3 regions of the Streptomyces sp. NPDC021225 genome follow, and region 2 is predicted to be linked to each of the others. Evidence: predicted binding sites of a transcription regulator. Region 2 holds the regulator's gene; each other region holds the start of a gene.
The links. The regulator HspR, encoded in region 2, represses chaperone genes until heat shock. The targets are predictions, from matches to a motif close to TTGAGNNNNNNNNNCTCAA.
Positions count from the first base shown of each region.

Region 1: a site for HspR is predicted at 5,133-5,151, ahead of clpB (ATP-dependent chaperone ClpB). Genes of this name have one in related genera too.
Region 3: a site for HspR is predicted at 6,354-6,372, ahead of lon (endopeptidase La). Genes of this name have one in related genera too.

Region 1 covers NZ_JBIRPV010000020.1:110,470-120,606, forward strand. The annotation lists gene ACH4S9_RS45215 (pyridoxal phosphate-dependent aminotransferase) at 1-365, shown strand, start outside; gene ACH4S9_RS45220 (hypothetical protein) at 500-1,708, shown strand; gene ACH4S9_RS45225 (YbjN domain-containing protein) at 1,772-2,308, opposite strand; gene clpB (ATP-dependent chaperone ClpB) at 2,476-5,067, opposite strand; gene ACH4S9_RS45235 (pyridoxamine 5'-phosphate oxidase family protein) at 5,200-5,604, shown strand; gene ACH4S9_RS45240 (cupin domain-containing protein) at 5,660-6,028, opposite strand; gene proP (glycine betaine/L-proline transporter ProP) at 6,103-7,638, opposite strand; gene ACH4S9_RS45250 (YciI family protein) at 7,948-8,304, shown strand; gene ACH4S9_RS45255 (RNA polymerase sigma factor) at 8,352-9,599, shown strand; gene ACH4S9_RS45260 (TetR family transcriptional regulator) at 9,645-10,137, opposite strand, start outside.
Region 2 covers NZ_JBIRPV010000011.1:280,224-290,360, reverse strand. The annotation lists partial or broken gene ACH4S9_RS36670 (ABC transporter) at 1-52, shown strand, start outside; gene ACH4S9_RS36665 (ABC transporter permease) at 49-840, shown strand; gene ACH4S9_RS36660 (heat shock protein transcriptional repressor HspR) at 942-1,406, opposite strand; gene dnaJ (molecular chaperone DnaJ) at 1,411-2,592, opposite strand; gene grpE (nucleotide exchange factor GrpE) at 2,629-3,276, opposite strand; gene dnaK (molecular chaperone DnaK) at 3,273-5,141, opposite strand; gene ACH4S9_RS36640 ((Fe-S)-binding protein) at 5,443-7,746, shown strand; gene ACH4S9_RS36635 (SpoIIE family protein phosphatase) at 7,836-10,137, opposite strand, start outside.
Region 3 covers NZ_JBIRPV010000002.1:807,072-817,208, reverse strand. The annotation lists gene ACH4S9_RS11870 (nitrate- and nitrite sensing domain-containing protein) at 1-289, opposite strand, end outside; gene ACH4S9_RS11865 (hypothetical protein) at 648-1,421, shown strand; gene ACH4S9_RS11860 (MarR family transcriptional regulator) at 1,533-2,015, opposite strand; gene ACH4S9_RS11855 (lysozyme) at 2,291-3,130, shown strand; gene ACH4S9_RS11850 (Uma2 family endonuclease) at 3,223-3,747, opposite strand; gene lon (endopeptidase La) at 3,911-6,331, opposite strand; gene ACH4S9_RS11840 (6-carboxytetrahydropterin synthase) at 6,550-6,915, shown strand; gene ACH4S9_RS11835 (7-carboxy-7-deazaguanine synthase QueE) at 6,998-7,678, shown strand; gene folE (GTP cyclohydrolase I) at 7,680-8,276, shown strand; gene ACH4S9_RS11825 (IMP dehydrogenase) at 8,331-9,494, shown strand; gene purB (adenylosuccinate lyase) at 9,491-10,137, shown strand, end outside.

The sequences.
Region 1 (10,137 bases), on a different contig from region 2:
CCTCCGGCCCCTTCCAGTACGCGGTCGCCGAGGCCCTGCGGCTGCCGGACAGCTACTTCCACGGCATCCGCGAGGACCTGCTGGCCAAGCGCGATCTGCTGGCCGGCGGCCTCGCCGACGCGGGCTTCAGGGTCTTCCGCCCCTCGGGCACGTACTTCATCACCACCGACATCCGCCCCCTCGGCGAGACCGACGGCTTCGCCTTCTGCCGCGCCCTCCCCGAGCGCTGCGGCGTCGTCGCCATCCCGAACGCCGTCTTCTACGACCACCAGGACCAGGGCGCCCCCTTCGTCCGCTTCGCCTTCTGCAAGCGCGACAGCGTCCTGGAAGAGGCCGCGACCCGCCTCAAAACCCTCGCGGCCTGAAGCCACGCCCCCCGTACGGGTCACCCCGGTCGCGGCGGGGCGCGGGAGGGCGCATGGTCAGGGTGTGCCGAGCCCCGCCGCATTCCCGGGGCTCGGCACGCGACCGCCGTGTGTACCCCTCCGGGAGGTGCCCCGTGTCAGCCGACACCACCGCGCCCATACGGGCCCCGGAGCCGCCCGCACAACCCCCTGATCAGCGACGCACCGCGCACCGGCTGCGCGCGTCGCTGCGCCGGGCCGGGCCCGCGCTCGGGCTGTACGCCGCGAGCCGGCTGACCGGGCTGGTGTGCATGGCGGTCTGGGCCGGGTGGGTCGGCAAGCACCCGCGGACGCTGCTCGGCTACTCGTGGGACAGCGTCTGGTACGTGGACATCGTCCGGCACGGCTACAACAGCGCCCTGCCGCCGGACCCCGCCAAGCACGGCGTCCCCTTCAGCGACATGGCCTTCTTCCCGCTGTTCCCGATGCTCATGCGGACCCTCACCACCGTGCTGCCCATCACGGCGGTGACCGCCGGGCTGCTGGTCGCCTGGGTGGCGTCGGGCGTCGCGGCCTGGGGGATCCACGCCATCGGGGAGCGGCTGCACGGGCGGCGCGTGGCCACGGTGCTGGTGGTGCTGTGGGGGCTGCTGCCGCACGCGATCGTGCAGTCCATGGCGTACACCGAGCCGCTGCTGACCGCGCTGGCCGCCTGGTCGCTGTACGCGGTGCTGACCCGGCGCTGGGTGTGGGCGGGGGCGCTGGCCCTGCTGGCCGGGGCCTCGCGGCCGAACGGCATCGCCGTCGCGGCGGCGGTCTGCTGCTGCGCCGCCGCCGAGCTGTGGCGGGGCCGGGGCCGCGCACAGGGGTCCTGGCGGGTGTGGGCGGGCGCGGCGCTCTCGCCGCTGGGCTGGCTCGGCTATCTGGCCTGGGTGGGCTATCGGCGCGGCAGCTGGCGCGGCTACTTCGCCGTCCAGGACGAGTGGGGGTCCCGGTTCGACTTCGGCGCGAACGCCCTCCGGTTCGTCCGGTACCTGCTCATCGGCAAGGCGTCGTTCACGTACTTCGTGGCGCTGGTGATCCTGGGCGTGTCGCTGCTGCTGCTCGCGCTGCTCGCGGTGGACCGGCCGCCGATGTCGCTGCTGGTCTACACGCTGGTGCTGGTCGCCATCACCCTCGGGGGCAGCAACTACTTCGCCTCCAAGCCGCGCTTTCTGCTGCCCGCCTTCCCGCTGCTGCTGCCGATGGCGCTGGCCATGGCGAGAGCCCGGCCGCGCGCCGCCGTGCTGACCGGTGGCGCGCTGGCCGGGCTCTCCCTCGTCTATGGGACGTATCTGCTGACCGTGGCCCGCGCCCCCCTGTGAGCGCGGGTCCCCATGTGGGCACACGAGCGCTCCCGCCGGGGCGGGGCCGTGGGGCGGCGGCCGTCAGGCCTCGTCGTCGCCCGGCTTCTCGTCGCCGTCGGACTCGATGTCGGCCTCCAGGCCCAGCTGCTCGACCAGCCACTTGTCGAACTCGATCGAGGCCCGCACCCAGCTGACCGTGCTGGACACGAAGTGCTCCAGGCTGACGCCGGTGCCGATCAGCATCTGCGCCTCGCCGATCAACCGGACCGTGCCGTCGTCGTTGGTGTGGCTGTAGACCTTCGGCCACAGCGTGCGGCGGTTCCAGTCGTCGATCGCCTCGAGCAGCCGCGGCTTCTCGTCGATCTCGTGCGGCCGGTCGTAGAACGTCCGGACCGAGAAGACCTGCTGCTCCTCCTCACCACGGAACATGAAGTAGGTGCGGAACTGCTCCCACGGCGCGGCGAGGTCCCCCTCCTCGTCGACGACGTACTTCAGCTCCATCTGCTCCAGCAGCTGCTTGACCAGGTCCTGGTCGGGCAGCACGGGGCCCGTCGGACCCGTCGGTTGCGGCTCGGGCTGGCCCCCGAAATTCGGAATCGAGGACGGGTCGATGCTCACCGTGGATTTCCCTTCGTCTGGATACCGCCATCCTCCCTCACACCCGCCCCCACCGTGCAAGCCCGGACGTACTGGTTACGGCATCCGTTCATCGAAAGGCCCCGGCGGGGGCCCGTGGCGCCGGCGCCACGGGCCCCCGCCGGCCGCTCTCAGGCCGTCCGACGCGCCTACTGTGCCGGGCCGACCAGCAGGTCGTCGCCGACCCGGTCCACCCGGACCGTGTCGCCGTCCCGGACCTCGCCCGCCAGGATCTCCTTGGCCAGCCGGTCGCCGATCGCCGTCTGGACCAGGCGGCGCAGCGGCCGCGCCCCGTACGCCGGGTCGTTGCCCTCCTCCGCGAGCCAGGCCAGCGCGGCGGGGGTGACGTCCAGCTTCAGCTGCCGCTCGGCCAGGCGCTCGGCGAGCCGGTCGACCTGGAGCTCGGCGATGCGGGCCAGCTCGCTCCGGCCGAGCGCGGTGAACACCACCAGGTCGTCCAGCCGGTTCAGGAACTCCGGCTTGAAGGAGACCCGCACGGTCTCCAGCACGCTCTGCTTCTTCTCCTCCTCGCTGAGCAGCGGGTCCACCAGGTACTGGCTGCCGAGGTTGGAGGTGAGGATCAGGATGGCGTTCCGGAAGTCCACCGTCCGGCCCTGGCCGTCGGTGAGCCGCCCGTCGTCCAGGACCTGGAGCAGCACGTCGAAGACCTCGGGGTGGGCCTTCTCGACCTCGTCCAGCAGCACCACGCTGTACGGGCGGCGGCGCACCGCCTCGGTCAGCTGGCCGCCCTCCTCGTAGCCGACGTAGCCGGGGGGCGCGCCGACCAGCCGGGCGACGCTGTGCTTCTCGCCGTACTCGCTCATGTCGATGCGGACCATGGCCCGCTCGTCGTCGAAGAGGAAGTCGGCGAGCGCCTTGGCCAGCTCGGTCTTGCCGACGCCGGTCGGGCCGAGGAAGAGGAACGACCCGGTCGGCCGGTCGGGGTCGGCGATCCCGGCCCGGGTGCGGCGCACCGCGTCGGACACGGCCCGTACGGCCTCGGTCTGGCCGATCAGCCGCCGGCCGAGCTCGTCCTCCATGCGCAGCAGCTTCTGGGTCTCGCCCTCCAGCAGCCGCCCGGCGGGGATCCCGGTCCAGGAGGCGACCACATCGGCCACGTCGTCCGGGCCGACCTCCTCCTTGACCATCGTGCCGCGGCCCTCCTGGACCTCGGCCTCGGCCGCGGAGGCCTCCTCCAGCTCGCGCTCGACCGCGGGGATCTCCCCGTACAGCAGCTTGGACGCGGAGTCGAAGTCCCCGTCCCGCTGGGCCCGCTCGGCCTGTCCGCGCAGCTCGTCGAGGGTCTCCTTCAGCTCGCCGACCCGGTTGAGGCCCTGCTTCTCCTTCTCCCAGCGCGCGGTCAGCCCGCGCAGCTCCTCCTCCTTGTCGGCGAGGTCGCGGCGCAGCTTCTCCAGCCGCTGCCTGCTGGCCTCGTCGGTCTCCCGGGCGAGCGCCATCTCCTCCATCTTCATCCGGTCGACCGAGCGCTGGAGCTCGTCGATCTCGACGGGCGAGGAGTCGATCTCCATGCGCAGCCGGGAGGCGGCCTCGTCGACCAGGTCGATGGCCTTGTCGGGGAGGAAGCGGGAGGTGATGTAGCGGTCGGACAGGGTGGCGGCGGCGACCAGCGCGCCGTCCGCGATCTGCACCTTGTGGTGCGCCTCGTAGCGGCCCTTGAGCCCGCGCAGGATGGCGACGGTGTCCTCGACGGTCGGCTCGGAGACCAGCACCTGCTGGAAGCGGCGCTCCAGCGCGGCGTCCTTCTCGATCCGCTCGCGGTACTCGTCGAGGGTGGTGGCGCCGACCATGCGCAGCTCGCCGCGGGCGAGCATCGGCTTGAGCATGTTGCCCGCGTCCATGGCCGAGTCGCCGCCGGCGCCCGCGCCGACCACGGTGTGCAGCTCGTCGATGAAGGTGATGATCTGCCCGTCACTGGACTTGATCTCGGCCAGGACGGTCTTCAGCCGCTCCTCGAACTCGCCGCGGTACTTGGCGCCCGCGACCATCGCGCCCAGGTCCAGCGCCACCAGCCGCTTGTTCCGCAGGCTCTCGGGCACATCGCCCTTCACGATCCGCTGGGCCAGGCCCTCGACGACGGCCGTCTTGCCGACGCCGGGCTCGCCGATCAGCACCGGGTTGTTCTTGGTGCGCCGCGACAGCACCTGGACGACGCGGCGGATCTCCTGGTCCCGGCCGATGACCGGGTCGAGCTTGCCGTCGCGGGCGGCGGCCGTGAAGTCGGTGCCGAACTTCTCCAGGGCCTTGTACGTGCCCTCCGGGTCCGGGTTGGTCACCCGCTGCCCGCCCCTGGCCTTCTCGAACGCGGCGAGCAGCTTCTTGGCGGTCGCGCCCTGCTCGGCCAGCAGCTCGCCGGCCCGGCCGCCCTTGGCGGCGATGCCGATCAGCAGGTGTTCGGTGGAGACGTAGTCGTCGCCCAGGTCCTTGGCGCGCTGCCCGGCGTCCGCCAGCACCGCCAGCAGCTCCCGGTTGGGCTGCGGCGGGGCGACCGTCGACCCGCGCACGCTGGCCAGCCCGGCCAGCAGCCGCTCGGTGCCGTCGCGCACCACGGCCGCGTCGGTGTCCACGGCGGCCAGCAGATCCATCAGGTTCTCGTTGTCCTGGCCCTGCACCAGGGCCAGCAGCAGATGCGCGGGCGTCAGGTCCGCGTGCCCCGCGGAGACGGCGCGGTCATTGGCGGCGCTCACCGCCGCCCGGCTCTTGTTGGTCAGCTCGGCGTCCACGTCCCCGTGCTCCTCCTCATCGTGCTGATGGCACTCAATCCCTGCCGTGCCCAACATCCGTAAAGTTGAGTCTATTCCACTCAAGTGTGGCCGGTCGAGAGAGGGAACGCCCTGGCCGATAGATTGGCCACCATGGCTCTCGACCCCCGCGACCCCGACCCCGCCTACCTCGCCTTCTGGCGCGAGCGCCATGTGTGCACCCTGACCACACCGCGCCCCGACGGCACGCCGCATGTGGTCCCCGTCGGTGTCACATACGACCCGGCGGCCGGAATCGCTCGGGTCATCGCCAACAAGCACAGCCGCAAGGTCGCCCACGTCCAGGCGGCCGGCCCCTCCGGCGCGCCCGTCGCCGTCTGCCAGTTCGCCGGGAAACGGTGGGCGACGCTCGAGGGCCGGGCGGTGATCCGTACCGAGGCCGAGCTCATCGAGGACGCGGTGCGCCGCTACGCCGAGCGCTACGAGCGCACCCCCTCGCCCAACCCGGACCGGGTGCTGATCGAGATCACGCTCACCAGGGCGCTGGGCCGGGCATGAGCACGAGAGACGCCGCCGGGTCTCGCCCGGCGACGCCCCTGTCCCCCATCGCCACTCAGCTCGAACCTTTGGCCTTCGCGTAGTCGGTGGCCATCTCGCCGGCGACGTCGTACAACACGGCCGGTTCGTCACCGACCACCCATGCTTCATGCCCCGGCGGGACGACATAGACATCGCCGGGTCCGATCTCGGACTCCGCCCCGTCGTCCATCCGGACGCGCATCCGCCCCTGGGCCATGATCCCGCGGTGCGGCACCTCGCAGGTTTCCGTCCCGACTATGGGCTGGACCGACTCCCTCCAGCGCCAGCCGGGCTCGAAGGTGCCGACGGCGAAATCGAGACCGGTCAGGTGCAGGGCCTCGATGTGGCCCCGGGGAAAGTCGCGCCGCTCGTCGGGCTTATCGATCGTCTTGACTTCCAACATGGCGTTACCTCCTGTGCCGTACTTCCATCGTGCGCCTCGGAACCCCGCACCCGCACACATCGGACGAACCGAACTCACCGACCCTCGTCCCCGTCCCGGTGGTGCTGCACCGCCGCCCACGGGTGACGCAGTCTGATCCACACATCCCGCGCCCGCCGCCCCGCCCGGGCCCGGCTCAGGGCCACCAGCCTCCGGGCCTCGTCGACGGTCTCGACCATGGGCCCGGAGCCGCGCAGCGGCCTGCCCGCCGTCTCGTGCAGGAAGACCGTGGAGATCAGGCCGACGGCGCCCGCGGCCATCAGGTAGTACGCCGGCACCAGGGTGTCGCCGGTCGTGGCGACCAGCCAGGAGGCGACCAGCGGGGTGGTGCCGCCGAACAGCGACACCGAGATGTTGAACGCGATCGACAGGGCGCCGTAGCGCAGCCGGGTCGGAAACAGCGCGGGCAGCGTGGCCGCGCTGGTCCCCGCGAAGACCACCAGCAGCAGCCCCAGAATCACACAGCCCACGGCGGGCATCAGGATGCCGCCCGCCTGGATCAGCAGCACCGCCGGGAGCGCGAGCGCGATCATCGCCACACTGCCGGCCATGAACATCGGCCGGCGCCCCCAGCGGTCGGAGGAGCGGCCCACCACCGTGATCGTCAACGCGACGAGAATCATGGTGCCCAGCACCAGCACCTGGGCCGTGGTGGCGTCCTGGCCGAGGGTGGAGGTCATATACGTCGGCAGGTAGGACGTCACCATGTAGTTGGTGACGTTGTAGAGCAGCACCAGCCCCATGCAGATCAGCACGGCCTGCCAGTGCCGGGTGAAGATCTCCTTCAGCCTGCCCCTGCCGGACTGGCGCGCCTCCTCCACCGGATCCACGCCCGCGCGCCCGGCGCCGACCGCCTCCGCCGCCCGCCTCGCCTCCTGCTGGAACGCCGGGGTCTCCTCCAGCCGCAGCCGCATATACAGCCCGATCAGCCCCAGCGGCCCCGCGATCAGGAACGGCAGCCGCCAGCCCCAGTCGACCATCCCCCGGTCGCCGAGGACGGCGGCCAACACCGTCACCACACCGGACCCCAGCGAATAGCCGACGAACGTCCCGAAGTCCAGCCAGCTCCCCAGGAAGCCCCGGCGCCGGTCCGGGGCGAACTCGGCGATATACGTGGTCGCCCCCGCGTACTCGCCCCCGGTCGAAAACCCCTGCACCACCCGGCACGCCAGCAACAGCAGCGGGGCCGCGATGCCGACGGACGCATAACTGGGCAGCAGCCCCACCGCGAAGGTGCCGATCGCCATCATGATCATGGTGGTCGAGAGCACCCGCCGCCGCCCGATGCGGTCCCCCAGCGGCCCGAAGACCAGCCCGCCCAGCGGGCGCACCAGGAACGCGACCGCGAAGGTGGCGAAGGTCGACACCACCTGCGTCGCCGGTGAACTCGACGGGAAGAAGACCTTGCCGAGGGTGACCGCGACATACGCGTAGACGCCGAAGTCGAACCACTCCATGGTGTTTCCGACCGCCGTGGCGGCGACCGCCCGGCGCAGCCGCGGCCGGTCCACGACCGTGACATCCGAGAGGGACAACGGCTCCTTGCGGCGGCGCAGCAGCGTCCGCAGCATCCGATCGGTGCGCTCGCTCCCGGCGCCCCGCCCCGCCCTGCGGGTGCGGCGCACGGGATGACGGGGTGGCGTGCGACCAGTACTCATCCACTTCCCTGCCGACGGGCGTCGGCACCTGCTGCCCCCTTCCCCCATCCTGCGCCCGGGCGCACACGGCCGCACGGGGCGGAAAACTCTCCGAAGATTTTTTACCGGAGCTGTCGATCCGGCCGTCTCCCGTTCGACGCAAGGGTGAGAGCGGGAAGAGAGCCCCCGCCCTCCGTACCGAAGAACCAAGGAACCACGGAACCAAGGAACCAAGGAGACACCATGCCGCGCTTCATGACCCTGATCCGCGTCGACGAGAAGAACGCCCCCGCCGAGGGCCCCAGCCCCGAGCTCATGGAGCGCATGGGCGCGCTGCTGGAGGAGATCACCAAGGCCGGAGTGATGCTGGACACGGCCGGGCTCACCCCGACCTCCGAGGGCACCCGGGTGACCTGGTCCGGCGGCAAGCTCAGCTACACCGACGGGCCCTTCACCGAGAGCAAGGAGGTCATCGGCGGCTACTCGATCGTCCAGGCCAAGGACAAGGCCGAGGCGCTGGAGTGGACCAAGCGGTTCCTCCAGACCCACGAGGACTACTGGACCATCACCGCCGAGGTCCGCGAGATCGCCGAGGGCTGACCGGCCTAGCTTGCCCCGACCTGGCGCGGCTGCTCTGATGGGTGGACGTGACGGGAGCAAGCTCGGAAGCGGTCCAGGCAATCGAGGCGGTCTTCAGAATCGAGTCCGCGCGGATCATCGCCGGCGTCACCCGCATCGTGCGGGACGTGGGGCTGGCCGAGGAGCTCGCGCAGGACGCTCTGGTCGCCGCGCTGGAGCAGTGGCCGGAGTCGGGCGTCCCGGACAAGCCGGGCGCCTGGCTCATGGCCACCGCCAAGCACCGCGCGATCGACCTCGTACGCCGCAAGGAGACCTACGCGCGCAAGCTGGCCGAGGTCGGCCGGACCCTCACGGACGCCTCCCCACCCGAGTACTCCGAGGACCCCGCCGAGGACATCGACGACGACCTGCTGCGGCTGATCTTCACCGCCTGCCACCCCGTGCTGCCGACCGGAGCCCGGGTCGCGCTCACCCTGCGGCTGCTGGGCGGGCTGACCACCCAGGAGATCGCCCGCGCCTTCCTCGCCCCCGAGCCGACGGTCGCCCAGCGCATCGTCCGCGCCAAACGCACGCTCGCCAAGGCCGACGTCCCCTTCGAGGTCCCGTACGGCGACGACCGGGCCGCCCGCCTCGCCTCCGTCCTCGAAGTCATCTACCTCGTCTTCAACGAGGGCTACGCCGCCACCGCCGGCGACGACCTGGTCCGCCCCGCCCTGTGCGAGGACGCCCTCCGTCTCGCCCGCGTCCTGGCCGGCCTGATGCCCAAGGAACCCGAGGTACACGGCCTGGCCGCACTCCTGGAGTTCCAGGCCTCCCGCATCCCGGCCCGCACCGGCCCCGACGGCGAACCCGTCCTCCTCGCCGACCAGAACCGCGCCAAGTGGAACCGCCTCCTCATCCGCCGCGGCGTCGAGTCCCTCCACCGCGCCGGCCACGGCCCGTACTCCCTCCAGGCCGCCATCGCCGCCTGCCACGCCCAGGCGGTCCGCTACGAGGACACCGACTGGACCACGATCGCCACCCTGTACGGCCGGCTGATGACCCTGACCCCCTCCCCCGTCATCGAGCTCAACCGCGCCGTCGCCGTCGCCATGTCCCAGGGCCCCGCGGCCGCCCTCGAAATCGTCGACGCCCTCACCGAGGACCCAGCCCTGAAGGGCTACCACCTGCTCCCCAGCGTCCGCGGCGACCTCCTGGAACGCCTGGGCCGCCCGGCGGAAGCCCGCGCCGAATTCGAGCGAGCGGCCGCCCAGACCCACAACGCCCGCGAACGCCGACTCCTCCTGGAACGGGCCGCCCGCTGCGCGCCTCGGTGACATCGCCGTCGGCTCATCGCAGGGGGTGGGTTCGGCTGAGTTCCGTTACTCCGAAACCTCGCCGTGGCGGCGTCCAGCGGCGGTGGCGAGTGTGCGAGCGGCCTCGATCACCGTCTCGCGGCGGCGGGCAAGGGCGGCCTGGTCGGTCTCCTCGTCCAGGATCATGCGGCACATCCTGGGCACCGCGAAGTTCCAGGCGATCAGTCCCATGAAGGTGAACAGCAGGTCCTGCGCGGCGCGAACGCGTGTAGCCTCCGGAAGGTGGCGGGCCATGCCTCCGTCCACGAGCCGGCAAGCCTTCTCGCGGAAACCGTCACGGCGCTCCCGCTCGCTCTCATCGGGTTCGCCGGACGCCTCCAGCGCCTCCCACAGCAGCAGCCTGATCAGCTCCGGGTGTTCCTGGTACCAGTCGAAGAGCTGCCCGACCGACTCGCCCACCGCGTCGGGATCGACGGCGACGCAGACGTGGACCTCCTCGAGCTTCGCCCGCAGGATGGCGGCGAACAGCTTCTCCTTGCTCCCGTAGTACAGGTAGATG
Region 2 (10,137 bases):
CGCCCTCACCAGCACCACCCAGCCGAACCAGCCCAAGGAGGCTGTCCGATGAGCTCCCTCTCCCTCGCCGTCCGCGACTCGTCGACGATGCTGCGGCGCAACCTCCTGCACGCGCGGCGCTACCCGTCGATGACCCTGAATCTGCTGCTGACGCCGATCATGCTGCTGCTGCTGTTCGTCTACATCTTCGGCGACACCATGAGCGCGGGCATCGGGGGTGGCGGCGCCGACCGCTCCGAGTACCTCAAATATCTCGTCCCCGGGCTCCTGCTGATGACCATCGGCAGCACCACCATCGGCACCGCCGTCTCCGTCTCCATGGACATGACCGAGGGCATCATCGCCCGCTTCCGCACCATGGCCATCCACCGCGGCTCCATACTCATCGGCCACGTCATCGGCAGCGTCCTCCAAGCCATCGCCAGCGTGATCCTCGTCGGCGCCGTCGGCGTGGCCATCGGCTTCCGCTCCACCGACGCCACCGCCCTCGACTGGCTCGCAGCCTTCGGACTCCTCGCACTCTTCGCCCTGGCACTCACCTGGATCGCCGTCGGCATGGGCATGGTCAGCCCCAGCCCGGAAGCCGCCAGCAACAACGCCATGCCACTGATCTTCCTCCCCCTCATCTCCAGCACCTTCGTCCCCATCGACGCCATGCCCGGCTGGTTCCAGCCGATCGCCGAATACCAGCCCTTCACCCCCACCATCGAAACCGTCCGCGGCCTCCTCCTCGGCACCGACATCGGCAACAACTGGTGGATCAGCATCACCTGGTGCCTGGCCCTGACAGCCCTCGGCTACCGCTGGTCCCAGGCCACCTTCAACCGCGACCCGAAGTAGCCGAGGACAACGCCCTCACGCCGACAGAAAGCGGCCCGGTGACCGACGGATCGGTCACCGGGCCACTCGATGGGGTGAGGCCGGCGCGCAACGCGCGGCCGCTACTCCGACCGCTTGGGCTTGGGACGCCACACCACCAGCGCGCTGGTCTGCCGGACCTGGTCGTAGGGGACCAGGTCGCGGCGGTAGGAGGCGTGGACCGCGGCCTCGCGCTGCTGCATCGCCGCGGCCGCGCCCTCGACCGCGGACTGGAGTTCGGCGACGCGCTCCTGGAGGGCGGCGACCTGGTTCTCCAGTTCGATGATGCGCTTGATGCCGGCGAGGTTGATGCCCTCGTCCTGGGAGAGCTGCTGCACCTGGCGGAGCAGCTGGATGTCGCGGGCCGAGTAGCGGCGCCCGCGGCCGGCCGTGCGGTCGGGGGAGACCAGGCCCAGCCGGTCGTACTGGCGCAGGGTCTGGGGGTGCAGCCCGGAGAGCTGAGCGGCGACCGAGATGACGTACACCGGCGACTCGTCGGTCAGCTCGTACGGGTTGCGGCTCCTGCCTCCGAGCCCAGACGTCTCCATGGGGTCACGCTCCCTTCGCGGACTGGAACAGCTCCGCCCGCGGGTCCTCCCCCGCGGTCGCCTCCCGGTACGACTCCAGCGCCTCGCGCGCCTTGTCGCTGAGGTCCTTGGGGACGGTGACCTCGACGGTGACCAGCAGGTCGCCGCGGGTGCCGTCCTTGCGCACCGCGCCCTTGCCGCGGGCGCGCATCGTGCGGCCGTTGGGCGTGCCGGCCGGCAGCTTCAGGGTGACCGGGGGGCCGCCGAGCGTCGGGACCTTGATCTCGCCGCCGAGCGCCGCCTCCGGGAGGGTGACGGGCACGGTGACGGTGAGGTTGTCGCCCTTGCGGCCGAAGACCGGGTGGGGGTCGACATGGACCACCACATACAGATCGCCGGCCGGCCCGCCGGTCTCGCCCGGGGCGCCCTTGCCGCGCAGCCGGATCCGCTGGCCGTCGCTGACGCCCGCGGGGATCCGGACCTGCATGGTGCGGGCGCTGCGGGCACGGCCGCTGCCCTTGCAGGTCTCGCAGGGGTTCTGCGCTATCAGGCCGCGGCCCCGGCAGTCCACGCACGGGTCGGTGAGCGAGAAGCCGCCCCCGCCGCCGCGGCTGACCTGCCCGGTGCCGACGCAGGTCGGGCACACCCGCGGGGTGCCGTTCTTGTCGCCGGTGCCCGAGCACGCCTTGCACGGGGCCTGACTGGACATCCGCAGCGGGACCGTGGCCCCCTCCACTGCCTCGGTGAAGCTCAGCGTCACCTCGGACTCGATGTCCTGGCCGCGGCGCGGCTGGGCACGGGTGGAGGTGCCACGGTTGAAGAGGCCACCGAAGACGTCCCCGAGGCCGCCGCCGAAGCCGCCCGCGCCACCGGCGCCGCCCCCGGGCTGGGCGCCGCCGAAGAGGTCGCCCAGATCGAAGTTGAAGTTGCCGGTGCCGCCCGCGCCCGGCCCGGGGCGGAAGCCGCCGTTGCCGAACAGGGCGCGCGCCTCGTCGTACTCCTTGCGGCGCTTGGGGTCGCCCAGGACGTCGTTCGCCTCGGAGATCTCCTTGAAGCGCTCCTCGGCCTTGGCGTCGCCCTTGTTGGCGTCCGGGTGGAACTCGCGGGCGAGTTTCCGGTACGCCTTCTTGATCTCCGCCTCGGTCGCGTCCTTGGGGACGCCGAGGACTTTGTAGTAGTCCTTCTCGACGAAGTCCTTGGTGCTCATCCTCGACGTCCCTCCTCTCCTGCCACCGCTGTCACGTCAGCCCTCTTCCGGGCCACCGCTCTCCTCGTCCGGCGTCTCGTCCCCCTTGGGCTGGGCGCCCGGCTGGGGCTCGGCGACCGCGACCCGCGCCGGGCGGATCGTACGCTCGCCGATTCGATACCCCGGCTGCAGAATCTGCACGCACGTGGTTTCGGTGACGTCCGGCGCATACGAGTGCATCAGCGCCTCGTGCACCAGCGGGTCGAAGGGCTCGCCCTCCGCGCCGAACTGCTGAAGGCCCATCTTGGACGCGGTCGTCTCCAGCGACTCGGCGACGGACTTGAAGCCGCCGACGAGCTCGCCGTGGTCACGAGCGCGGCCGATGTCGTCGAGCACGGGCAGCAGCTCGGTCAGGAGGTTCGCCACGGCGATCTCCTTGACCGTCACCCGGTCCCGCTCGACCCGGCGTCGATAGTTCTGGTACTCCGCCTGGAGCCGCTGGAGGTCTGCCGTGCGCTCGTTGAGCGCCGTACGGACCTGGTCCAGCTGGGCCTGGATGGCCACCTGCTCGAGGTCCCCTGCCTGGGCCTCCGGGCCCGCCTTGTCGGCGGACCCGGCGGCACCCTTGGCCGCATCGTCAGGGGTCTGTGCGGCCTCGGAGGGGACGTCGGGCTGCTCCTCGAAGCCCGGGGTCTCCTCCGTCACGCGGCACCACCCCGACCCTTGTCGCTCTTCTCGTCGTCCACGATCTCGGCGTCCACGACGTCGTCGTCGGCCTTGGCCTGGCCGTCACCGGCGGCCGCGCCCGCGGCACCGGGCGCGCCCGCGCCGTCCGCCTGGGCGTTGGCGTACAGCGCCTGGCCCAGCTTCTGGCTGACGGCCGCGACCTTCTCGGTGGAGGTGCGGATCTCGGCGGTGTCGTCGCCCTTGAGCTTTTCCTTCAGCTCGCCGAGCGCGGTCTCGACCTCGGTCTTGACGTCGCCGGGGACCTTGTCCTCGTTGTCCTTGAGGAACTTCTCGGTCTGGTAGACCAGCTGCTCGGCCTGGTTGCGGGTCTCGGCGGACTCGCGGCGCTTGTGGTCCTCCTCCGCGTACTGCTCGGCCTCGCGCATCATGCGGTCGATGTCGTCCTTCGGCAGCGCGGAGCCGCCGGTGACGGTCATCTTCTGCTCCTTGCCGGTGCCGAGGTCCTTGGCACCGACGTGCATGATCCCGTTGGCGTCGATGTCGAAGGTGACCTCGATCTGCGGCACGCCGCGCGGGGCCGGCGGCAGGCCGGTCAGCTCGAACATGCCGAGCTTCTTGTTGTACGCCGCGATCTCGCGCTCGCCCTGGTAGACCTGGATCTGCACGGACGGCTGGTTGTCCTCGGCCGTGGTGAAGATCTCCGAGCGCTTGGTCGGAATCGTCGTGTTGCGCTCGATCAGCTTGGTCATGATGCCGCCCTTGGTCTCGATACCGAGGGACAGCGGGGTGACGTCCAGCAGGAGGACGTCCTTGACCTCGCCCTTGAGGACACCGGCCTGGAGCGAGGCGCCGATGGCGACGACCTCGTCCGGGTTGACGCCCTTGTTGGCCTCCTTGCCGCCGGTCAGCTCCTTGACGAGCTCGGCGACGGCCGGCATCCGGGTCGAGCCGCCGACCAGGACCACGTGGTCGATCTCGGAGAGGGCGATGCCCGCGTCCTTGATCACGTTGTGGAAGGGGACCTTGCAGCGCTCGAGCAGGTCGCTGGTCAGCTGCTGGAACTGGGCGCGGGTGAGCTTCTCGTCCAGGTGCAGCGGGCCCTCGGCGGAGGCCGTGATGTAGGGCAGGTTGATCGTGGTCTCGGTGGAGCTGGAGAGCTCGATCTTCGCCTTCTCAGCGGCCTCGCGGAGGCGCTGGAGGGCCATCTTGTCCTTGGACAGGTCGACGCCGTGGCCGTTGTTGAACTGCTTGACCAGGTAGTCGACGACGCGCTGGTCCCAGTCGTCACCACCGAGGTGGTTGTCACCGTTGGTGGCCTTGACCTCCACCACGCCGTCGCCGATCTCCAGCAGCGAGACGTCGAAGGTGCCGCCGCCGAGGTCGAAGACCAGGATGGTCTGGTCGTCCTTCTCCAGCCCGTAGGCGAGGGCGGCAGCGGTAGGCTCGTTGACGATACGCAGAACGTTGAGGCCCGCGATCTCACCGGCCTCCTTGGTGGCCTGGCGCTCGGCGTCGTTGAAGTACGCCGGGACGGTGATGACCGCGTCCGCGACCTTCTCGCCCAGGTAGGCCTCGGCGTCCCGCTTGAGCTTCTGCAGGATGAAGGCGCTCATCTGCTGCGGGTTGAAGTCCTTGTTGTCGATGTTGATCTTCCAGCCGGTGCCCATGTGGCGCTTGACCGACCGGATGGTCCGGTCCACGTTGGTCACCGCCTGGCGCTTGGCGACCTCACCGACCAGGACCTCGCCGTTCTTGGCGAAGGCGACGACGGACGGCGTGGTCCTGGCGCCCTCGGCGTTGGTGATGACGGTGGGCTCACCGCCTTCGAGCACACTGACGACGGAGTTCGTCGTACCCAGGTCGATGCCGACCGCACGAGCCATTTCGCAATCCTCCAGCTACACAGCATTGAGTGGAACAGGCTCAAGAGTGCCCGACCGAATCCGCCGTGTCAACAGACCTGAGCCGGACCGACTCAACTTTTATGCAGCTCTTATTTACAGGACACGGACAAGGCGACGGGAGGGCGCGCGAGGTGGTACCACCGAGCGACACAGATCACCGGCCGGTCGGCTACATGAGCCACCGGCTCCCCGGGTAATCTCGGTCAAGACCAGATAAGTTACTGCTTAGTAATCCACGTACTTCCGCGTACTTCCGCTCTCGCAGGTTCGAGGAGCCCCCATGCAACTCGCCGCGATCATCGTGTCGCTGGTCCTCACCGCGGTCGGCGTTGCCCTGCTCGGCCGCGCCATCGCGCAGTTCGTGCGCTTCTTCAAGCTCGGCACGCCGGTGCCGGCGGGCGCCCGGACCGACAACCCCTACCAGCGCAGTGTGACGCTGGTCCGGGAGTTCCTCGCGCACACCCGGATGAACAAGTGGGGCATCGTCGGCGTCGCCCACTGGTTCGTCGCGATCGGCTTCCTGACCCTGCCGCCGACCATCATCAACGCCTACGGCCAGCTCTTCCAGGCGGACTGGACGCTGCCGGTCCTCGGCGGCTTCCTCCCCTACGAGCTGTACATCGAGTTCATCGGCACCATGACCACGCTCGGCATCGCGACCCTGATCGTGATCCGGCTGCTGAACCTGCCCAGCCGGGCCGGCCGCAAGTCGCGGTTCGCCGGCTCCACGGCCTGGCAGGCGTACTTCGTCGAGTACGTCATCCTCATCATCGGCATCGCGATCATGGTGCTGCGCGGCACGGAGGGCGCGCTGCACCATGTGGACTCCTACGAGCCGGAGTACTTCGCCTCGTATCCGCTGGTGCTGCTCTTCAAGAGCCTCAGCATCGGCGCGGTGCAGAACCTGACCTACCTGTTCGCGATGATCAAGCTCGGCACGACGATGGTCTGGATGATCACGGTCTCCGTGAACATCGACATGAGCATCGCCTGGCACCGCTTCCTCGCCTTCCCCAACATCTGGTTCAAGCGCGAGTCGAGCGGAGAGGTGGCGCTCGGCGCGCTTCAGCCGATGACGTCGGGCGGCAAGCCGATCGACTTCGAGGACCCGGGCGACGACGACGTCTTCGGCGTCTCCCAGATCGAGCACTTCTCCTGGAAGGGCCTGCTCGACTTCTCCACCTGCACCGAGTGCGGCCGCTGCCAGTCGCAGTGCCCCGCCTGGAACACCGGCAAGCCGCTCTCGCCGAAGCTGCTGATCATGTCGCTGCGCGACCACTCGCACGCCAAGGCGCCGTATCTGCTCGCGGGCGGCGGCGCTGTGACATCAGCGGCTGCCGCCGCGGGGCCGGAGGGGGAGGAGAAGGCGTCCGCCGAGGCGTTGAAGGACGTCCCGGCGTCGGCGCTGGCCGAGGCCGAGCGGCCGCTGATCGGCACGCTGGAGGCGAACGGCGTCATCGACCCGGACGTGCTGTGGTCCTGCACCACCTGCGGCGCCTGCGTCGAGCAGTGCCCCGTCGACATCGAACACGTCGACCACATCGTGGACATGCGCCGCTACCAGGTCATGATCGAGTCCAGCTTCCCCTCCGAGGCCGGGACGATGCTCAAGAACCTGGAGAAGAAGGGCAACCCCTGGGGGCTGGCCAAGAAGCAGCGGCTCGCCTGGACGAAGGAAGTCGACTTCGAGGTGCCGGTCGTCGGCAAGGACGTCGAGGACCTCACCGAGGTCGACTACCTCTACTGGGTCGGCTGCGCGGGCGCCCTGGAGGACCGCGCCAAGAAGACCACCAAGGCCTTCGCGGAACTGCTGCACATCGCGGGCGTCAAGTTCGCGATCATGGGCGGCGACGAGTCCTGCACCGGCGACTCGCCCCGCCGTCTGGGCAACGAGTTCCTCTTCCAGCAGCTCGGCCAGCAGAACGTCGAGATGCTGAACATGGCATTCGGCGAGTCCGCCGAAGGTGAAGAGGGGGAGGAAGGCGTCGTCGTCGAGAAGTCCAAGAAGAAGATCGTCGCGACCTGCCCGCACTGCTTCAACACCATCGCGAACGAATACCCGCAGCTCGGCGGCCACTACGAGGTCATCCACCACACCCAGCTGCTCCAGCACCTCGTCGACGAGGGCAAGCTGGTCCCGGTCACCCCGGTCGAGGGGCTCATCACCTACCACGACCCCTGCTACCTGGGCCGCCACAACAAGGTCTACACCCCGCCGCGCGAGATCATCGCCAAGGTGCCGGGGCTCAGGAACGAGGAGATGCACCGCCACAAGGAGCGCGGCTTCTGCTGCGGTGCCGGCGGCGCCCGCATGTGGATGGAAGAGCGCATCGGCAAGCGCATCAACGACGAGCGCGTGGACGAGGCGCTGTCCCTCAACCCGGACATCGTCTCCACCGCCTGCCCGTTCTGCCTCGTCATGCTGACCGACTCCGTCAACGGCAAGAAGAACGAAGGGAAGGCGAAGGAGTCGCTCCAGGTCGTGGACGTGGCGCAGCTGCTGCTCGACTCCGTCAAGACGCCCGCCGAGCCGGAGGACGACGGCGAGACGGCACCCGAGCCCGAGCCGGAGCCGGTGAAGTAGCGCCAACGTCCCCTTCGTCATCCCGACGGGCCTGATCCGGCCGACCGACCGGATCAGGCCCGTCTTCGCGTTCGGCGCGGGGCCGGGGCCTAGTAGCGCCGCTTACCGCGCTGCGGCAGCGTCTGCTCGGTCCAGATGACCTTGCCCTCCGCCGTGTACCTCGTCCCCCACCGGTCGGCGAACCGCGAGACGAGGAACAGCCCGCGCCCGCCCTCGTCCTCCGTCGCCGCGTACCGAAGATGCGGCGAGGTGCTGCTGGTGTCGGACACCTCGCAGATCAGGCTGCGGTCGCACAGCAGCCGCACCCGGATCGGCCCGGTCGCGTAGCGGATCGCGTTGGTGATCAGCTCGCTGAGGATCAGCTCGGTGGTGAACGCCACGTCGCCCAGGTCCCACTCGGCCAGCCGCGCCGCCACCGCGGCGCGCACCGCGGAGACCAGGGCCGGGTCGGACGGCACCTCCCAGTCCGCGATCCGCTCCGGCTCCAGCACCCGCGTACAGGCGACGATCAGCGCGATGTCGTCGCTGGGGGTGTCCGGCAGCATCTCGCCGAGCACCGCCGTGCAGGTCTCCTCCGGCGTCCGCCCGGCGTGGGAGAGGGACGCGCGCAGCAGCTCCAGGCCCTCCTCGATGTCCCGGTCGCGCTTCTCGACCAGGCCGTCGGTGTAGAGGACGAGGTGGCTGCCCTCGGGCAACTGAAGCTCCACCGTCTCGAAGGGCAGCCCGCCCAGGCCGAGCGGCGGCCCGGCCGGCACCTCGGAGAACTCCACCGAGCCGTCCGGGGACACCACCGCGGGCGGCGGATGTCCGGCCCGGGCCATGGTGCAGCGCCGGGACACCGGGTCGTAGATCGCGTACAGACAGGTGGCGCCGGTGATCACGCCGCCGCCCGCCAGGCTCTCCGAGCGCTCGTCCTGGTCGATCCGGTCGATCAGATCGTCGAGGTGGGAGAGGATCTCGTCGGGCGGCAGGTCGAGGGTGGAGAAGTTGTGCACCGCGGTACGCAGCCGCCCCATCGTGGCCGCGGCATGCAGCCCGTGCCCCACCACATCGCCCACCACCAGCGCCACCCGAGCCCCCGGCAGCGGAATCACATCGAACCAGTCACCGCCCACCCCCGACTCCGCGGGCAGATAGCGGTACGCCACATCCAGCGCGCTCTGCTCGGGCAGCACCTGCGGCAGCAGGCTGCGCTGGAGCGTCACCGCCATGGTGTGCTCGCGCGTGTACCGCCGGGCGTTGTCGATGGACACCGCGGCCCGGGTGACCAGCTCCTCCGCGAGGGACACATCGTCCATCTCGAAGGGCTCGGGCTTCTCCGAGCGCATGAACGTGGCGATGCCCAGGATGACGCCCCGGGCCCGCAGCGGGACCGCGATCATGGAGTGGATGCCGCCCGCGACGATCCGCTGCGCCCGGTCCGGGTCGTGCTCCTGCCATCCGGAGAAGTCGCCGAGCACGGCCTCCACGGTCGTCTCACCGCTGGCGAACCCCCTGGCCTGCGGCGTGAACGGGCCGTAGCGGATCAGCCCGCCCAGCGGATACAGCCCTACGTCCTCGCGGATGCCGCTGAGGGCGGTGCGGCGCAGCGAGGTGCGCGCGGTGGCACCGCTGCCCGTGGCCGCGCCGGTCGGCTCCTCGCCGCGCAGCACCGGGTCCACCAGATCCACCGCGACGTAGTCGGCGAACCGTTCCACCGCGTATTCGGTCAGCTCCTGGGCCGTGCGCACCACGTCCAGCGTGGTGCCGACCCGCACCCCCGCGTCGTACAGCAGCCGAAGCCGCTTGCGCGCCACGTCGACCTTGCCGGACAGGGTGCGCAGCTCGGTGGTGTCGCGGAGCGTGGCGACGCTGCCGGGCGGCCCGCCGTTGCGGTCGGTCGGCCGGTGGCTGACGGTCAGCAGCCGCTCCCCCGCCTTGTGCACCTCGTCGGTGGCGGGGCGGCCCGACACCAGCAGCTCGGCGGTGCTCGGGTCGAAGCCGAGCTCGGTGACCGGGTGGCCCTCGGCGTCCGGGGGCAGGTCGAACAGCCGGCGCGCCTCGTCGTTGGCCAGCAGCAGCCGGCCGTCCCCGTCGACGATCAGCACGCCCTCCCGTACGGAGTGCAGCACCGCGTCGTGGTGCTCGTACATGCGCGTCATCTCGCCCGGGTCCAGGCCGTGGGTCTGCCGCCGCAGCCGCCTGCTGACCAGCGCCGTGCCGCCCGTGGCCAGGATGAGCGCGGCGGCGACGCCGCCGAGGAGGATCGGCAGCTGCTTGTCGACCGCGCCGCTCACCTTCTCCACGGTGATCCCGGCGGCGACCAGGCCGACGATCTTGCCCCGGCTGTCGGTGACGGGCACCACGGCCCGTACGGAGGGGCCGAGGACGCCCGTGGACGTCTCGGTGACC
Region 3 (10,137 bases), on a different contig from region 2:
CCGCGACGTACTCGGTCATGGCGTCGCGCTCGTCGGCGAGGGCGTGGGAGAGGGTCACCGCGCCGCGGTTGGTCTCGGCGAGGTCGACCAGCTTCTGGGCGTCGGTGGTGTCGTCGAGCGCGCCGAGCACGGCCGGGGCCCCGGCCCCGAGGACGGCGAGGGAGACGATGGCGACGGACACGGCGAGCCGGTTACGGACGCGTGCGGTGCTGCGCTGCGGCGACGCCTCCTGCCGGCGTGGCTCGCCGCCCTGCTCATGGTTGCTGCCCCGAAGCCGCTTCTTCCGCACCGGTGCTCACAATCTTTTCTCGCCCGACCCACTGTGGTTCCAGAGGTGACGACGGTTCAACAATTGTGCTCGCTCCCCCACCTCTGGTAGGGGTTCCGACCCTTTCAGGAGGGCTTGGGATGGATCGGATCATCCGTTCCAGCCACCCTGAACGAGTGAACCGCATTGCGTAGTTGACCACCAAACTTCGGTCGCGGGCCATACCCTCCTTCAACCTTTCACGGGTTGGAAATCACCTGACCTCCTGACAGGATGCTCCCCCACACATCCCGGGAACCGTCAATCGCGACCAATCCGGCAAACGACTCCGCCACCTATCCGGCCGGGGGCGACGGACCCGATCCGGCAGACTGGCCGAATGCGCATCGAACTCGCCACCGCCCCCGGTGATCCCCACATCCCCAACGAGGACTACGCGTCGGTAGCGTTGCCGGCGTCCGGGCAGGGTGGCGCGCTGGTGGTACTGGACGGGGTGACGCCCCCCGAGGACGACGACGGATGCGTCCACGGCGTGCCCTGGTTCACCGCGCGGCTGGGCGGGGCGCTGCTCGAACTGTCCGGTTCGCGACGCGATATGCCGCTGACGGACTGCCTCTCACGCGCGATCGAGCGGACGGCCGCGGCCCACGGTCCCGAATGTGACCTTTCTCACGTTAGAACGCCGCAGGCGACGGTCGTCGCGGTGCGGTGGGACACGGAGCGGATCGAGCATCTGGTGCTCTCCGACTCCGCGTTGCTCATCGAGGGGACGGACGGCACGGTGACTCCCGTGCTCGACGACCGGATCGACCGGCTCCGCGCCGCGGGCCGGCGGCCGCTGGCCCCGCTGCGCAATGTCGAGGGCGGCTTCTTCACCGCCGCCGCCGACCCCGCGGTCGCCCGCAGGGCCGTGACCGGCACCCGCCCGCGCGCGGGGACGCGCGCGCTGGCGGCGCTCACCGACGGGGCGGCGCGATGGGTGGAGGTGTTCCGCGAGGGCGACTGGGCCGAGTGGATCGCCCTGCTGCGCAAGGAGGGCCCGCAGTCGCTGATCGACCGGGTACGGGCGGCGGAGGGCGCCGACCCGGAGCGGACGGGCTTCCCGCGCGGCAAGACCCACGACGACGCGGCGATCGTCTTCGCCGAGCTCTAGGGGCATCCGACACCCCCGTGCGCCGGGCCGCGCGCGGCCCGGCGTACTCCCGTCGCCACACCCACGTCGCCGGATCGGCGGACCTCGCCGATCCTGACGTACATGAGAGCCCTACTCCTGTGGCGGACGTGCGCCCTGGCCGGGCTCGTCGGTGAGCTGTACGGAGTTCAGCCGGTGCAGCAGCCGGGCGAGTTCGGCCACCTCGCTGCGCTCCCACGCCGCGAGGCGGCGCGCGTACCGCGTGCGCCGGGCGCCGCGCACCCGACGGAACCGGGCCCGCCCCTCATCCGTCAACTGAACCAGGAAGGCCCGCCCGTCCGCGGGGTCGGGAGCTCGTGCCACCAGCCCGAGATCCTCCAAGGCGCGCAATTGGCGGCTCATCGTCGCCTTGCCCACGCCGAAGTAGGCCGCGAGATCCGTGGCCCGCTGTTCTCCGGCGTCTTCCAGCCGCATCAGGAGTCCGTACGCGGCGGATTCCAGCTCCGGGTGGACTTCCCGGGCCAATTCACCCGAAGAGGCGCGGGCTCGGCGAAGGAAAACCGCCAATTCGCGCTCCAGAGCCAGGAATGCATGGTCTACACCAATTCCACCCATGGTGCGTCCCTCACCCCCCTCGGGGGGCAATGCCCCGTTATTATGCACGTCAGAGCCCTCTCCGGATTTTCATGGCCTGAAAGTTTCTTCCAAGCGCGGTCGTCGCCGCAGCTCCGCCAGTATTTCGCAGGATTAGACCAACGGCAGCAACCCGACCCCCTTCCGCGCCGCGTATCTACGCCCGTAGCGTCTACGCCCGTAGCGTCAGAGTGACATGGCCACACCAATGACAGACACGTGCACCTCTCCCCACACGAGGCCTTCGGAGGCACGCCATGCCCAAGTACAGACCTGGCACGACCCGGCGCACCCTCACCGCGCTGTTCGGCATTCTCGCCGCGCTCCTCGCGACGAGCTTCACGCTCTCCGGTACGGCCACGGCCGCGGACAGCGGGAAGAAACCCAACCCAGAGGACCACTGGGCGGGCTCCCAGATACTCAAGCACGAAGGCGGTTCCACGAGCGGCGAGGAACCGCCGGGGCTCCTCGCCTCCGTCGAAGGCGTTGACGTCAGCAGCCACCAGGGCAATGTCGCCTGGTCGACCCTCTGGAACAGCGGAGTCCGCTTCGCCTACGTCAAGGCGACGGAGGGCACCAGCTACACCAACCCGTACTTCGCGCAGCAGTACAACGGGTCATTCAACGTCGGCATGATCCGCGGTTCGTACCACTTCGCCCTGCCGGACAACTCCACCGGCGCGGCGCAGGCCAGGTACTTCGTCAGCAACGGCGGTGGCTGGTCCAAGGACGGCAAGACGCTCCCCGGCGCGCTCGACATGGAGTACAACCCGTACGGCGCCACCTGCTACGGCAAGAGCGCCAGCGCGATGGTCACCTGGATCAAGGACTTCACCAACACCTACAAGTCCCTGACCGGCCGCGACCCGGTGATCTACACCTCGACCAGCTGGTGGAAGAGCTGCACGGGCAACTCCAGCGCCTTCGGCAGCATCAACCCGCTGTGGATCCCGCGCTACGGCTCCTCCGTCGGTGAACTCCCGGCGGGCTGGGGCTTCCACACCATCTGGCAGTACACCTCGTCGGGCGCGACGGTCGGCGACCACAACCAGTTCAACGGCGCCCTGGACCGCCTCCAGGCCCTCGCCAACGGCTGACGCCCCCCGCGGCCCCACCCTCGGCGCTTCCGCCCTCCGGCGCACGGACCCGGCTGTCCGTGCGCTGGGGGGCGACGGGCTTTCAGTCCGTTTCAGTCCCGGGGGAATTCGTCGGTCTTGAGCGTCAGACCGACGACGGTGTCGGTCAGGTCCAGCTCGCTGCCGAAGGGGACGGTCACTTCGGTTTGGTATTCGCCGTCCTTGGGCTGGGTGAACAGTCGGCACCGGCCGACATACGGGTCGGCGATCAGATAGACGGGGACTCCGGCGGTGGCATAGGTCGCCTTCTTCGAGCCGTAGTCATTCATGCCCGTACGCTTCGAGATCACCTCGGCCACGAACTCCACATCCTGGTAGCGCCAGTTGCCGCTGGAGTCCTTGCCGGCGCTCTCGGCAAGCAGCGTCACGTCGGTGGCGAAGCCGTTGAGATAGCCGGGGTAGTCGATCCGCACATCGGACATCAGCCGCTTGTGCGGGTATCGCGTCCACAGCTGGTCGATGATGCCGATGGTGATTTCCCAATGGGTCTCCCGCTGGGGCCACGTGAAGATGTTCCCGTCGACAATCTCCACCTTGAATCCCTCGGGGACCGGCATCTTCTCAAGCGCCTCGAACATCCTGTCCAAGGTGAACTCGCTGACGATCACCGTGCCGCTCCTCCCCGCCGCAACTCGAATGCGTGCGACCGGTTGGTACAACGATACGACGGCCCTCACGACACGCGCGGCCCGGAACTCCCGTGCGAACGGGAGCCCCGGGCCGGCGTACCGGTGGCGTCCGTCACGCCGCCACCGGGACCTCCGGGGCGGCCGGGGTGGCCGCCGGGGTGAGGGCCAGTTCCAGGACGTGGCGGACGTCCGAGACCGGGTGGACGTCGAGCCCCGCCAGGACCTCGGCGGGGACGTCGTCCAGGTCGGGCTCGTTGCGCTTCGGGATGATCACGGTGGTCACCCCGGCCCGGTGCGCCGCCAGCAGCTTCTGCTTGACGCCGCCGATGGGCAGCACCCGCCCGGTCAGCGAGACCTCGCCGGTCATCGCCACGTCCGGGCGCACCTGGCGGCCGGAGAGCAGCGAGGCCAGGGCCGTGGTCATGGTGATGCCCGCGCTCGGGCCGTCCTTGGGCACCGCGCCCGCCGGGACGTGCAGGTGGACGCCGCGCTCCTTCAGATCACCGACCGGAAGCTCCAGCTCCGCGCCGTGCGAGCGGAGGAACGAGAGCGCGATCTGCGCGGACTCCTTCATCACGTCGCCCAGCTGGCCGGTGAGGGTCAGCCCCGCGCCGCCCGTCTCCGGGTCGGCCAGCGACGCCTCGACGAACAGCACGTCCCCGCCCGCGCCGGTGACCGCGAGCCCGGTCGCCACGCCCGGCACGGCGGTGCGCCGCTCGGCCGGGTCCTGGGCGGACTCGGGGGTGTGGTGCGGGCGGCCGATCAGCGGCCGCAGCTCGTCGGCGTCGATCGTGAAGGGCAGCTTCCGCTCGCCCAGCTCGTGCTGGGCCGCCACCTTGCGGAGCAGCCGCGCGATGGACCGCTCCAGGGTGCGTACGCCCGCCTCGCGGGTGTACTCGGCGGCCAGCCTGCGCAGCGCGTCCTCGGCCAGGGTCACCTCGCCCGGCTCCAGGCCGGCCCGCTCCAGCTGCCGCGGCAGCAGGTGGTCGCGGGCGATGGTGACCTTCTCGTCCTCGGTGTAGCCGTCCAGGCGCACCAGCTCCATGCGGTCGAGCAGCGCCTCGGGGATGGCCTCCAGGACGTTGGCCGTCGCGAGGAAGACCACGTCGCTCAGGTCGAGCTCGACCTCCAGGTAGTGGTCGCGGAAGGTGTGGTTCTGCGCCGGGTCCAGGACCTCGAGCAGGGCCGCGGCGGGGTCGCCGCGGTAGTCGGAGCCGACCTTGTCGATCTCGTCGAGGAGGACGACCGGGTTCATCGAGCCCGCCTCCTTGATGGCGCGTACGATCCGGCCGGGCAGCGCGCCGACGTACGTACGCCGGTGGCCGCGGATCTCCGCCTCGTCGCGGACGCCGCCGAGCGCGACGCGCACGAACTTGCGCCCCATCGCGCGGGCGACCGACTCGCCGAGCGAGGTCTTGCCGACGCCGGGCGGGCCCACCAGGGCCAGCACCGCGCCGCCCCGCCGGCCGCCGACCACGCCAAGTCCCCGGTCGGCGCGGCGCTTGCGCACCGCCAGGTATTCGGTGATCCGCTCCTTGACGTCCTCCAGGCCCGCGTGGTCGGCGTCGAGCACGGCCTTGGCGCCGGTGATGTCGTACGCGTCCTCGGTGCGCTCGTTCCAGGGCAGCTCCAGGACGGTGTCCAGCCAGGTGCGGATCCAGCTGCCCTCGGGGCTCTGGTCGGAGGACCGCTCCAGCTTGTCGACCTCCTTGAGCGCGGCCTCCCGCACCTTCTCGGGAAGGTCGGCCGCCTCCACCCGGGCCCGGTAGTCCCCGGACTCGTCCTCCGGGTCGCCGTTGAGCTCGGCCAGCTCCTTGCGGACCGCCTCCAGCTGCCGCCGCAGCAGGAACTCGCGCTGCTGCTTGTCGACGCCCTCCTGGACGTCCTTGGCGATCGACTCGGCGACGTCCTGCTCGGCGAGGTGGTCGCTCAGCCAGCCCAGGGCCAGCTTCAGCCGCGCCACCGGGTCGGCCGTCTCCAGCAGCTCCACGCGCTGCTGGACGGACAGGAACGGCGAGTAGCCGGAGTTGTCGGCCAGCTGGCCGACGTCGTCGATCTGCTGCACCCGGTCCACGACCTGCCAGGCGCCGCGCTTGCGCAGCCAGCTGGCGGCCAGGGCCTTGTACTCCTTCATCAGCTCGGTGACGGAGCCGGGCAACGGATCCGGAACGATCTCCTCGACCTGGGTGCCCTCCACCCACAGCGCGGCGCCGGGGCCGGTGGTCCCCGCCCCTATCCGCACCCGGCGCACACCGCGGATCAGCGCGCCCGGGTCGCCGTCGGAGAGCCGGCCCACCTGCTCGATCGTGCCGAGCGTGCCGATGCCCGCGTATGTCCCGTCGACGCGCGGCACCAGCAGCACACGCGGCTTGCCGCCGCCGCTGCCGCTTGATCGGGCGGCGGCCTGGGCGGCCTCCACCGCGGCTCGTACCTCACTGTCGGACAGGTCCAGCGGCACCACCATGCCGGGCAGTACCACCTCGTCGTCGAGGGGCAGCACGGGCAGAGTGAGCGGTGTGGACATCGAAGCCATGATCTCCCCTTCGGCAGGCAAGTTGAGCTATGCAGACTCAATGCCTGGAGGCCCGCCGATGTTCCCGGCCCGTTGTTCGCTCTGAGCGATCAGCCCGGCAGCCGGATATTTCGGAACCCTCACCGCCGCTTCTCGGTGTCCCCTTCGGCCGCCCCACGGTGCGCGCCGTGATGTGTCGCCCCCGCGCTCGTCGCCACGATGTGCGCAGGAGGTCCGAGATGGCATTCAGGATCAGCAAGGAATTCCACTTCTCCGCCAGTCATCGGCTGGACGGGCTGGCCGAGGGGCATCCGTGCGGCCGGCTGCACGGCCACAACTACGTCGTCGCACTCGAGCTCGCCGCGGGGCCGGACGGCCTGGACCCGACCGGCTTCGTCCGGGACTACGGCGACCTGTCCGCGTTCAGCCGGTGGCTGGACGATGACGTGGACCACCGTCACCTCAACGATCTGCTCACCGATCGCAATCCCTCGGCGGAGAACCTCGCGCGGTGGCTGTACGAGCGCTGGCTGCCGCGGTTCCCGGAGCTGAGCTCCGTACGCGTCAGCGAGACGCCCAAGACATGGGCGGAGTACCGGCCGTGACGCGGGCGGCCGCGGGCGCGAGCGGAGGAGGTGATGCCGCTGTGGAACCGAAACTCGTCGTGAACGAGATCTTCGGCCCCACCTGAGCGCCGTACAGGGAGAGGGACCCTCGGCGGGGCAGCGCTGCGCCTTTCTGCGGCTGGGCGGCTGCAACCTGGCGTGCCGCTGGTGCGACACCCCGTACACCTGGGACTGGACCGGTGTCGGCGACTCCGGGGTGGCCTACCGCCCCCGCGACGAGCTGCACCCGATGGCCTGGCGCGAGGTGCTGGAGCGGCTGCGGGCGTACGAGGTCCCCATGATCGTCGTCTCCGGCGGGGAACCGCTCAGCCAGCAGGCCCGGCTGCTGCCGCTGCTGCGGGCGCTCATCGACACCGGCCATCGCGTGGAGATCGAGAGCAACGGCACCGTCGTACCGCTGCCCGAGCTGGCCGGCCTCGGCGTGCGCTTCAACATCTCGCCCAAGCTGGCGCACTCCGGCGACGAGGAGGAGCGCCGGCTCGTGCCGGAGGCCCTGGCCGCGCTGGCGGCCGTGCCCGGGACCGCGTTCAAGTTCGTCTGCCGGACGCGGGACGACCTCGACGAGGTGGCGTCCATCGTCGACCGGTACGGCACCACCCCGGTGTGGATCATGCCGGAGGGCCAGACGCCACACGAGGTCGACCGGCACATCGCGGCCCTCGGCGACGACGTGGTCGCCCGTGGCTGGAATCTGACGACCAGACTGCATGTCGCCGTATGGGGTGACAGGAGGGGTGTGTGACATGAGCAGTGGAGCGGTGGAGGTGAACGGGGCGGCGGAGGACCGCGACCGGATGCCGGACCCGTTGGAGGACGTGGCGCGCCGGCTCCTCCTCGAAATCGGCGAGAACCCGGACCGGGAGGGCCTGAAGGAGACCCCGGCCCGGTTCGCCCGCTGGTGGCGGGAGTTCAGCAACTACGACCCGGGCGAGGTCGGCACCCTGTTCCCGCTGCGCAACCAGGGGCAGATCGTCATGGTCTCCGACATCAACCTGTGGTCGCTGTGCGAGCACCACCTGCTGCCGTTCTCCTGCGCCGTCACCATCGCGTACCGGCCCGAGGGCGATGTGCTGGGCCTGTCGAAGTTCGCCCGGATCGCCCACCGCCACGCGCACCGGCTCCAGGTGCAGGAGCGGCTGGTCCGGGACATCGCCGAGGAGATCACCGCGGTGACCGGATCCTCCGATGTCGCGGTGGTGGCCCGGGGCGAGCACCTGTGCATGAGCATGCGCGGCATCCGCACCCCGGCGCTCATGACGTCCTCGGTGTTCAACGGGATCTTCCAGGATCACGGGCCGGCCCGCCAGGAGCTCGTGGCCGCCATCTTCCACGGACGGTGACGACCACCGGACCCGCACGTCAGGCACCCACCACCCCTCGCTCAAGGAGTGCACATGGCTCTGCGTGAAATCCGCACCGGACTCAGCCTGGACGATGTGCTGCTGGTCCCGCGGCACACCTCGGTGGTGAGCCGCTCGGCGACACACCTGGGCACCGAACTCGCCGCCGGAATCGAGCTGAGCGTCCCGGTGCTGTCCGCGAACACCCCGTGGTGCACCGGCGCCCGGATGGCCGAGGCGATGGCGCGCCGCGGCGGCCTCGGCGTGGTGCACCGCATGCAGACCGCCGAGGACCAGGCCGCCGAGGTCGCGGCGGTCAAGGCGGCCGCGCCGCCGGGGCCCGGCGGGCCGGAGGACCCGGCGCGTCCGACGGTCGACGCCGACGGGCGGCTGCGGGTGGCCGCCGCGGTCGGGGTGACGGACGACTATCTGCGACGGGCCGCCCTGCTCGTCGAGGCCGGCGCGGATGTGCTGGTCACCGACGTGGCACACGGCCACGCCGACTACGTGATCAAATCCGTCGAGGAGCTGCGGTCCCGCTTCCCGGGCACCACCCTGATCGCCGGGAACGTGGCCACCGCGGCCGGCACCCGGGATCTGATCGAGGCCGGCGCGGACGCGGTCAAGGTCGGCATCGGGCCCGGCGGCATCTGCACCACCCGCATCGTCGCCGGCAGCGGAGTGCCCCAGCTCACCGCGGTCCTCGACTGTGCCGAGGAGGCCGATCGCAGCGGGATCCCGGTCATCGCCGACGGCGGCATCAAGGCACCCGGCGACCTGGTCAAGGCCCTGGCGGCGGGCGCGCGTTCGGTGATGCTCGGCAGCGCCCTGGCCGGGGCCGACGAGAGCGAGGCGAGGCTGGTCGAGCACGAGGGGCGGCGCGCCAAGGTCAGCACGGGGTTCGTCACCTTCGGCATGCGGCTGACCCTCAAGCGGGCGCGCGGGGAGCAGGTGAGCCGCGAGGAGCTGGACGAGTACACCCCCGAAGGCGTCGAGGCGACCTTCGCGTACACCGGCTCCCTCGCCGCCACCCTGCGGCCCTTCCTCGGGGGCCTGCGGTCCGGCATGAGCTACTCCGGCGCGCACTCCCTGGCCGAGCTGCGCGAGCGGGCCGAGTTCATCCGGATCACCCCGGCCGGTATGGCCGAGAGCCGCCCGCACGCGCTCCAGCGCGCCGACCAGGTCCCCCTGGACTACGCCACGGAGGCCGCTGGATGACCACCCCCCTGGACAGCGGGCGGTACGGCACCGACGAGATGCGCGCGCTCTTCACCGACCGGGCCCGCTATCAGTTCTTCGTGACGGTCGAGGGCGCGCTCGCCGAGGCGCAGGGCCGGCACGGGGTGCTCCCGGCCGAGGCGGCGGAGCACATCGCGCGGCAGGCCCGCGACCACGTCTGCGACCTGGACCGGATCGCGGAGATCGAGGCGATGAGCCGGCATGAACTCTTCGCCGTGGTGCAGGAGTTCGCGCAGGCGTGCGAGCCGTACGGGCGGTACGTCCATCACGGCGCGACCAGCAGCGACATCCTCGACACCACCATGGCCCTCCAGCTGGACGCCGCGATCGGCATCCTGCGGACCCGGCTGACCGCCCTGATGGCGGCCCTGCGCGACCGGATCGCCGCCGACGGGGATCAGGTGATGATCGGCCGCACCCATGGCCAGCACGCCCAGCCCATCACGCTCGGCTTCAAGCTGGCCATCGCGCTGGACCAGCTCACACGCTGCCTGGCACGGCTGGACGGGCTGCGGGACCGGGCCGTGATGGGCAAGGTGGCCGGCGCGGTCGGTTCCCTCGGCGGACTGGGGCCGTCCGGGGTGCCCGTACAGCACGAAGCGCTGGAGCGGCTCGGGCTGCC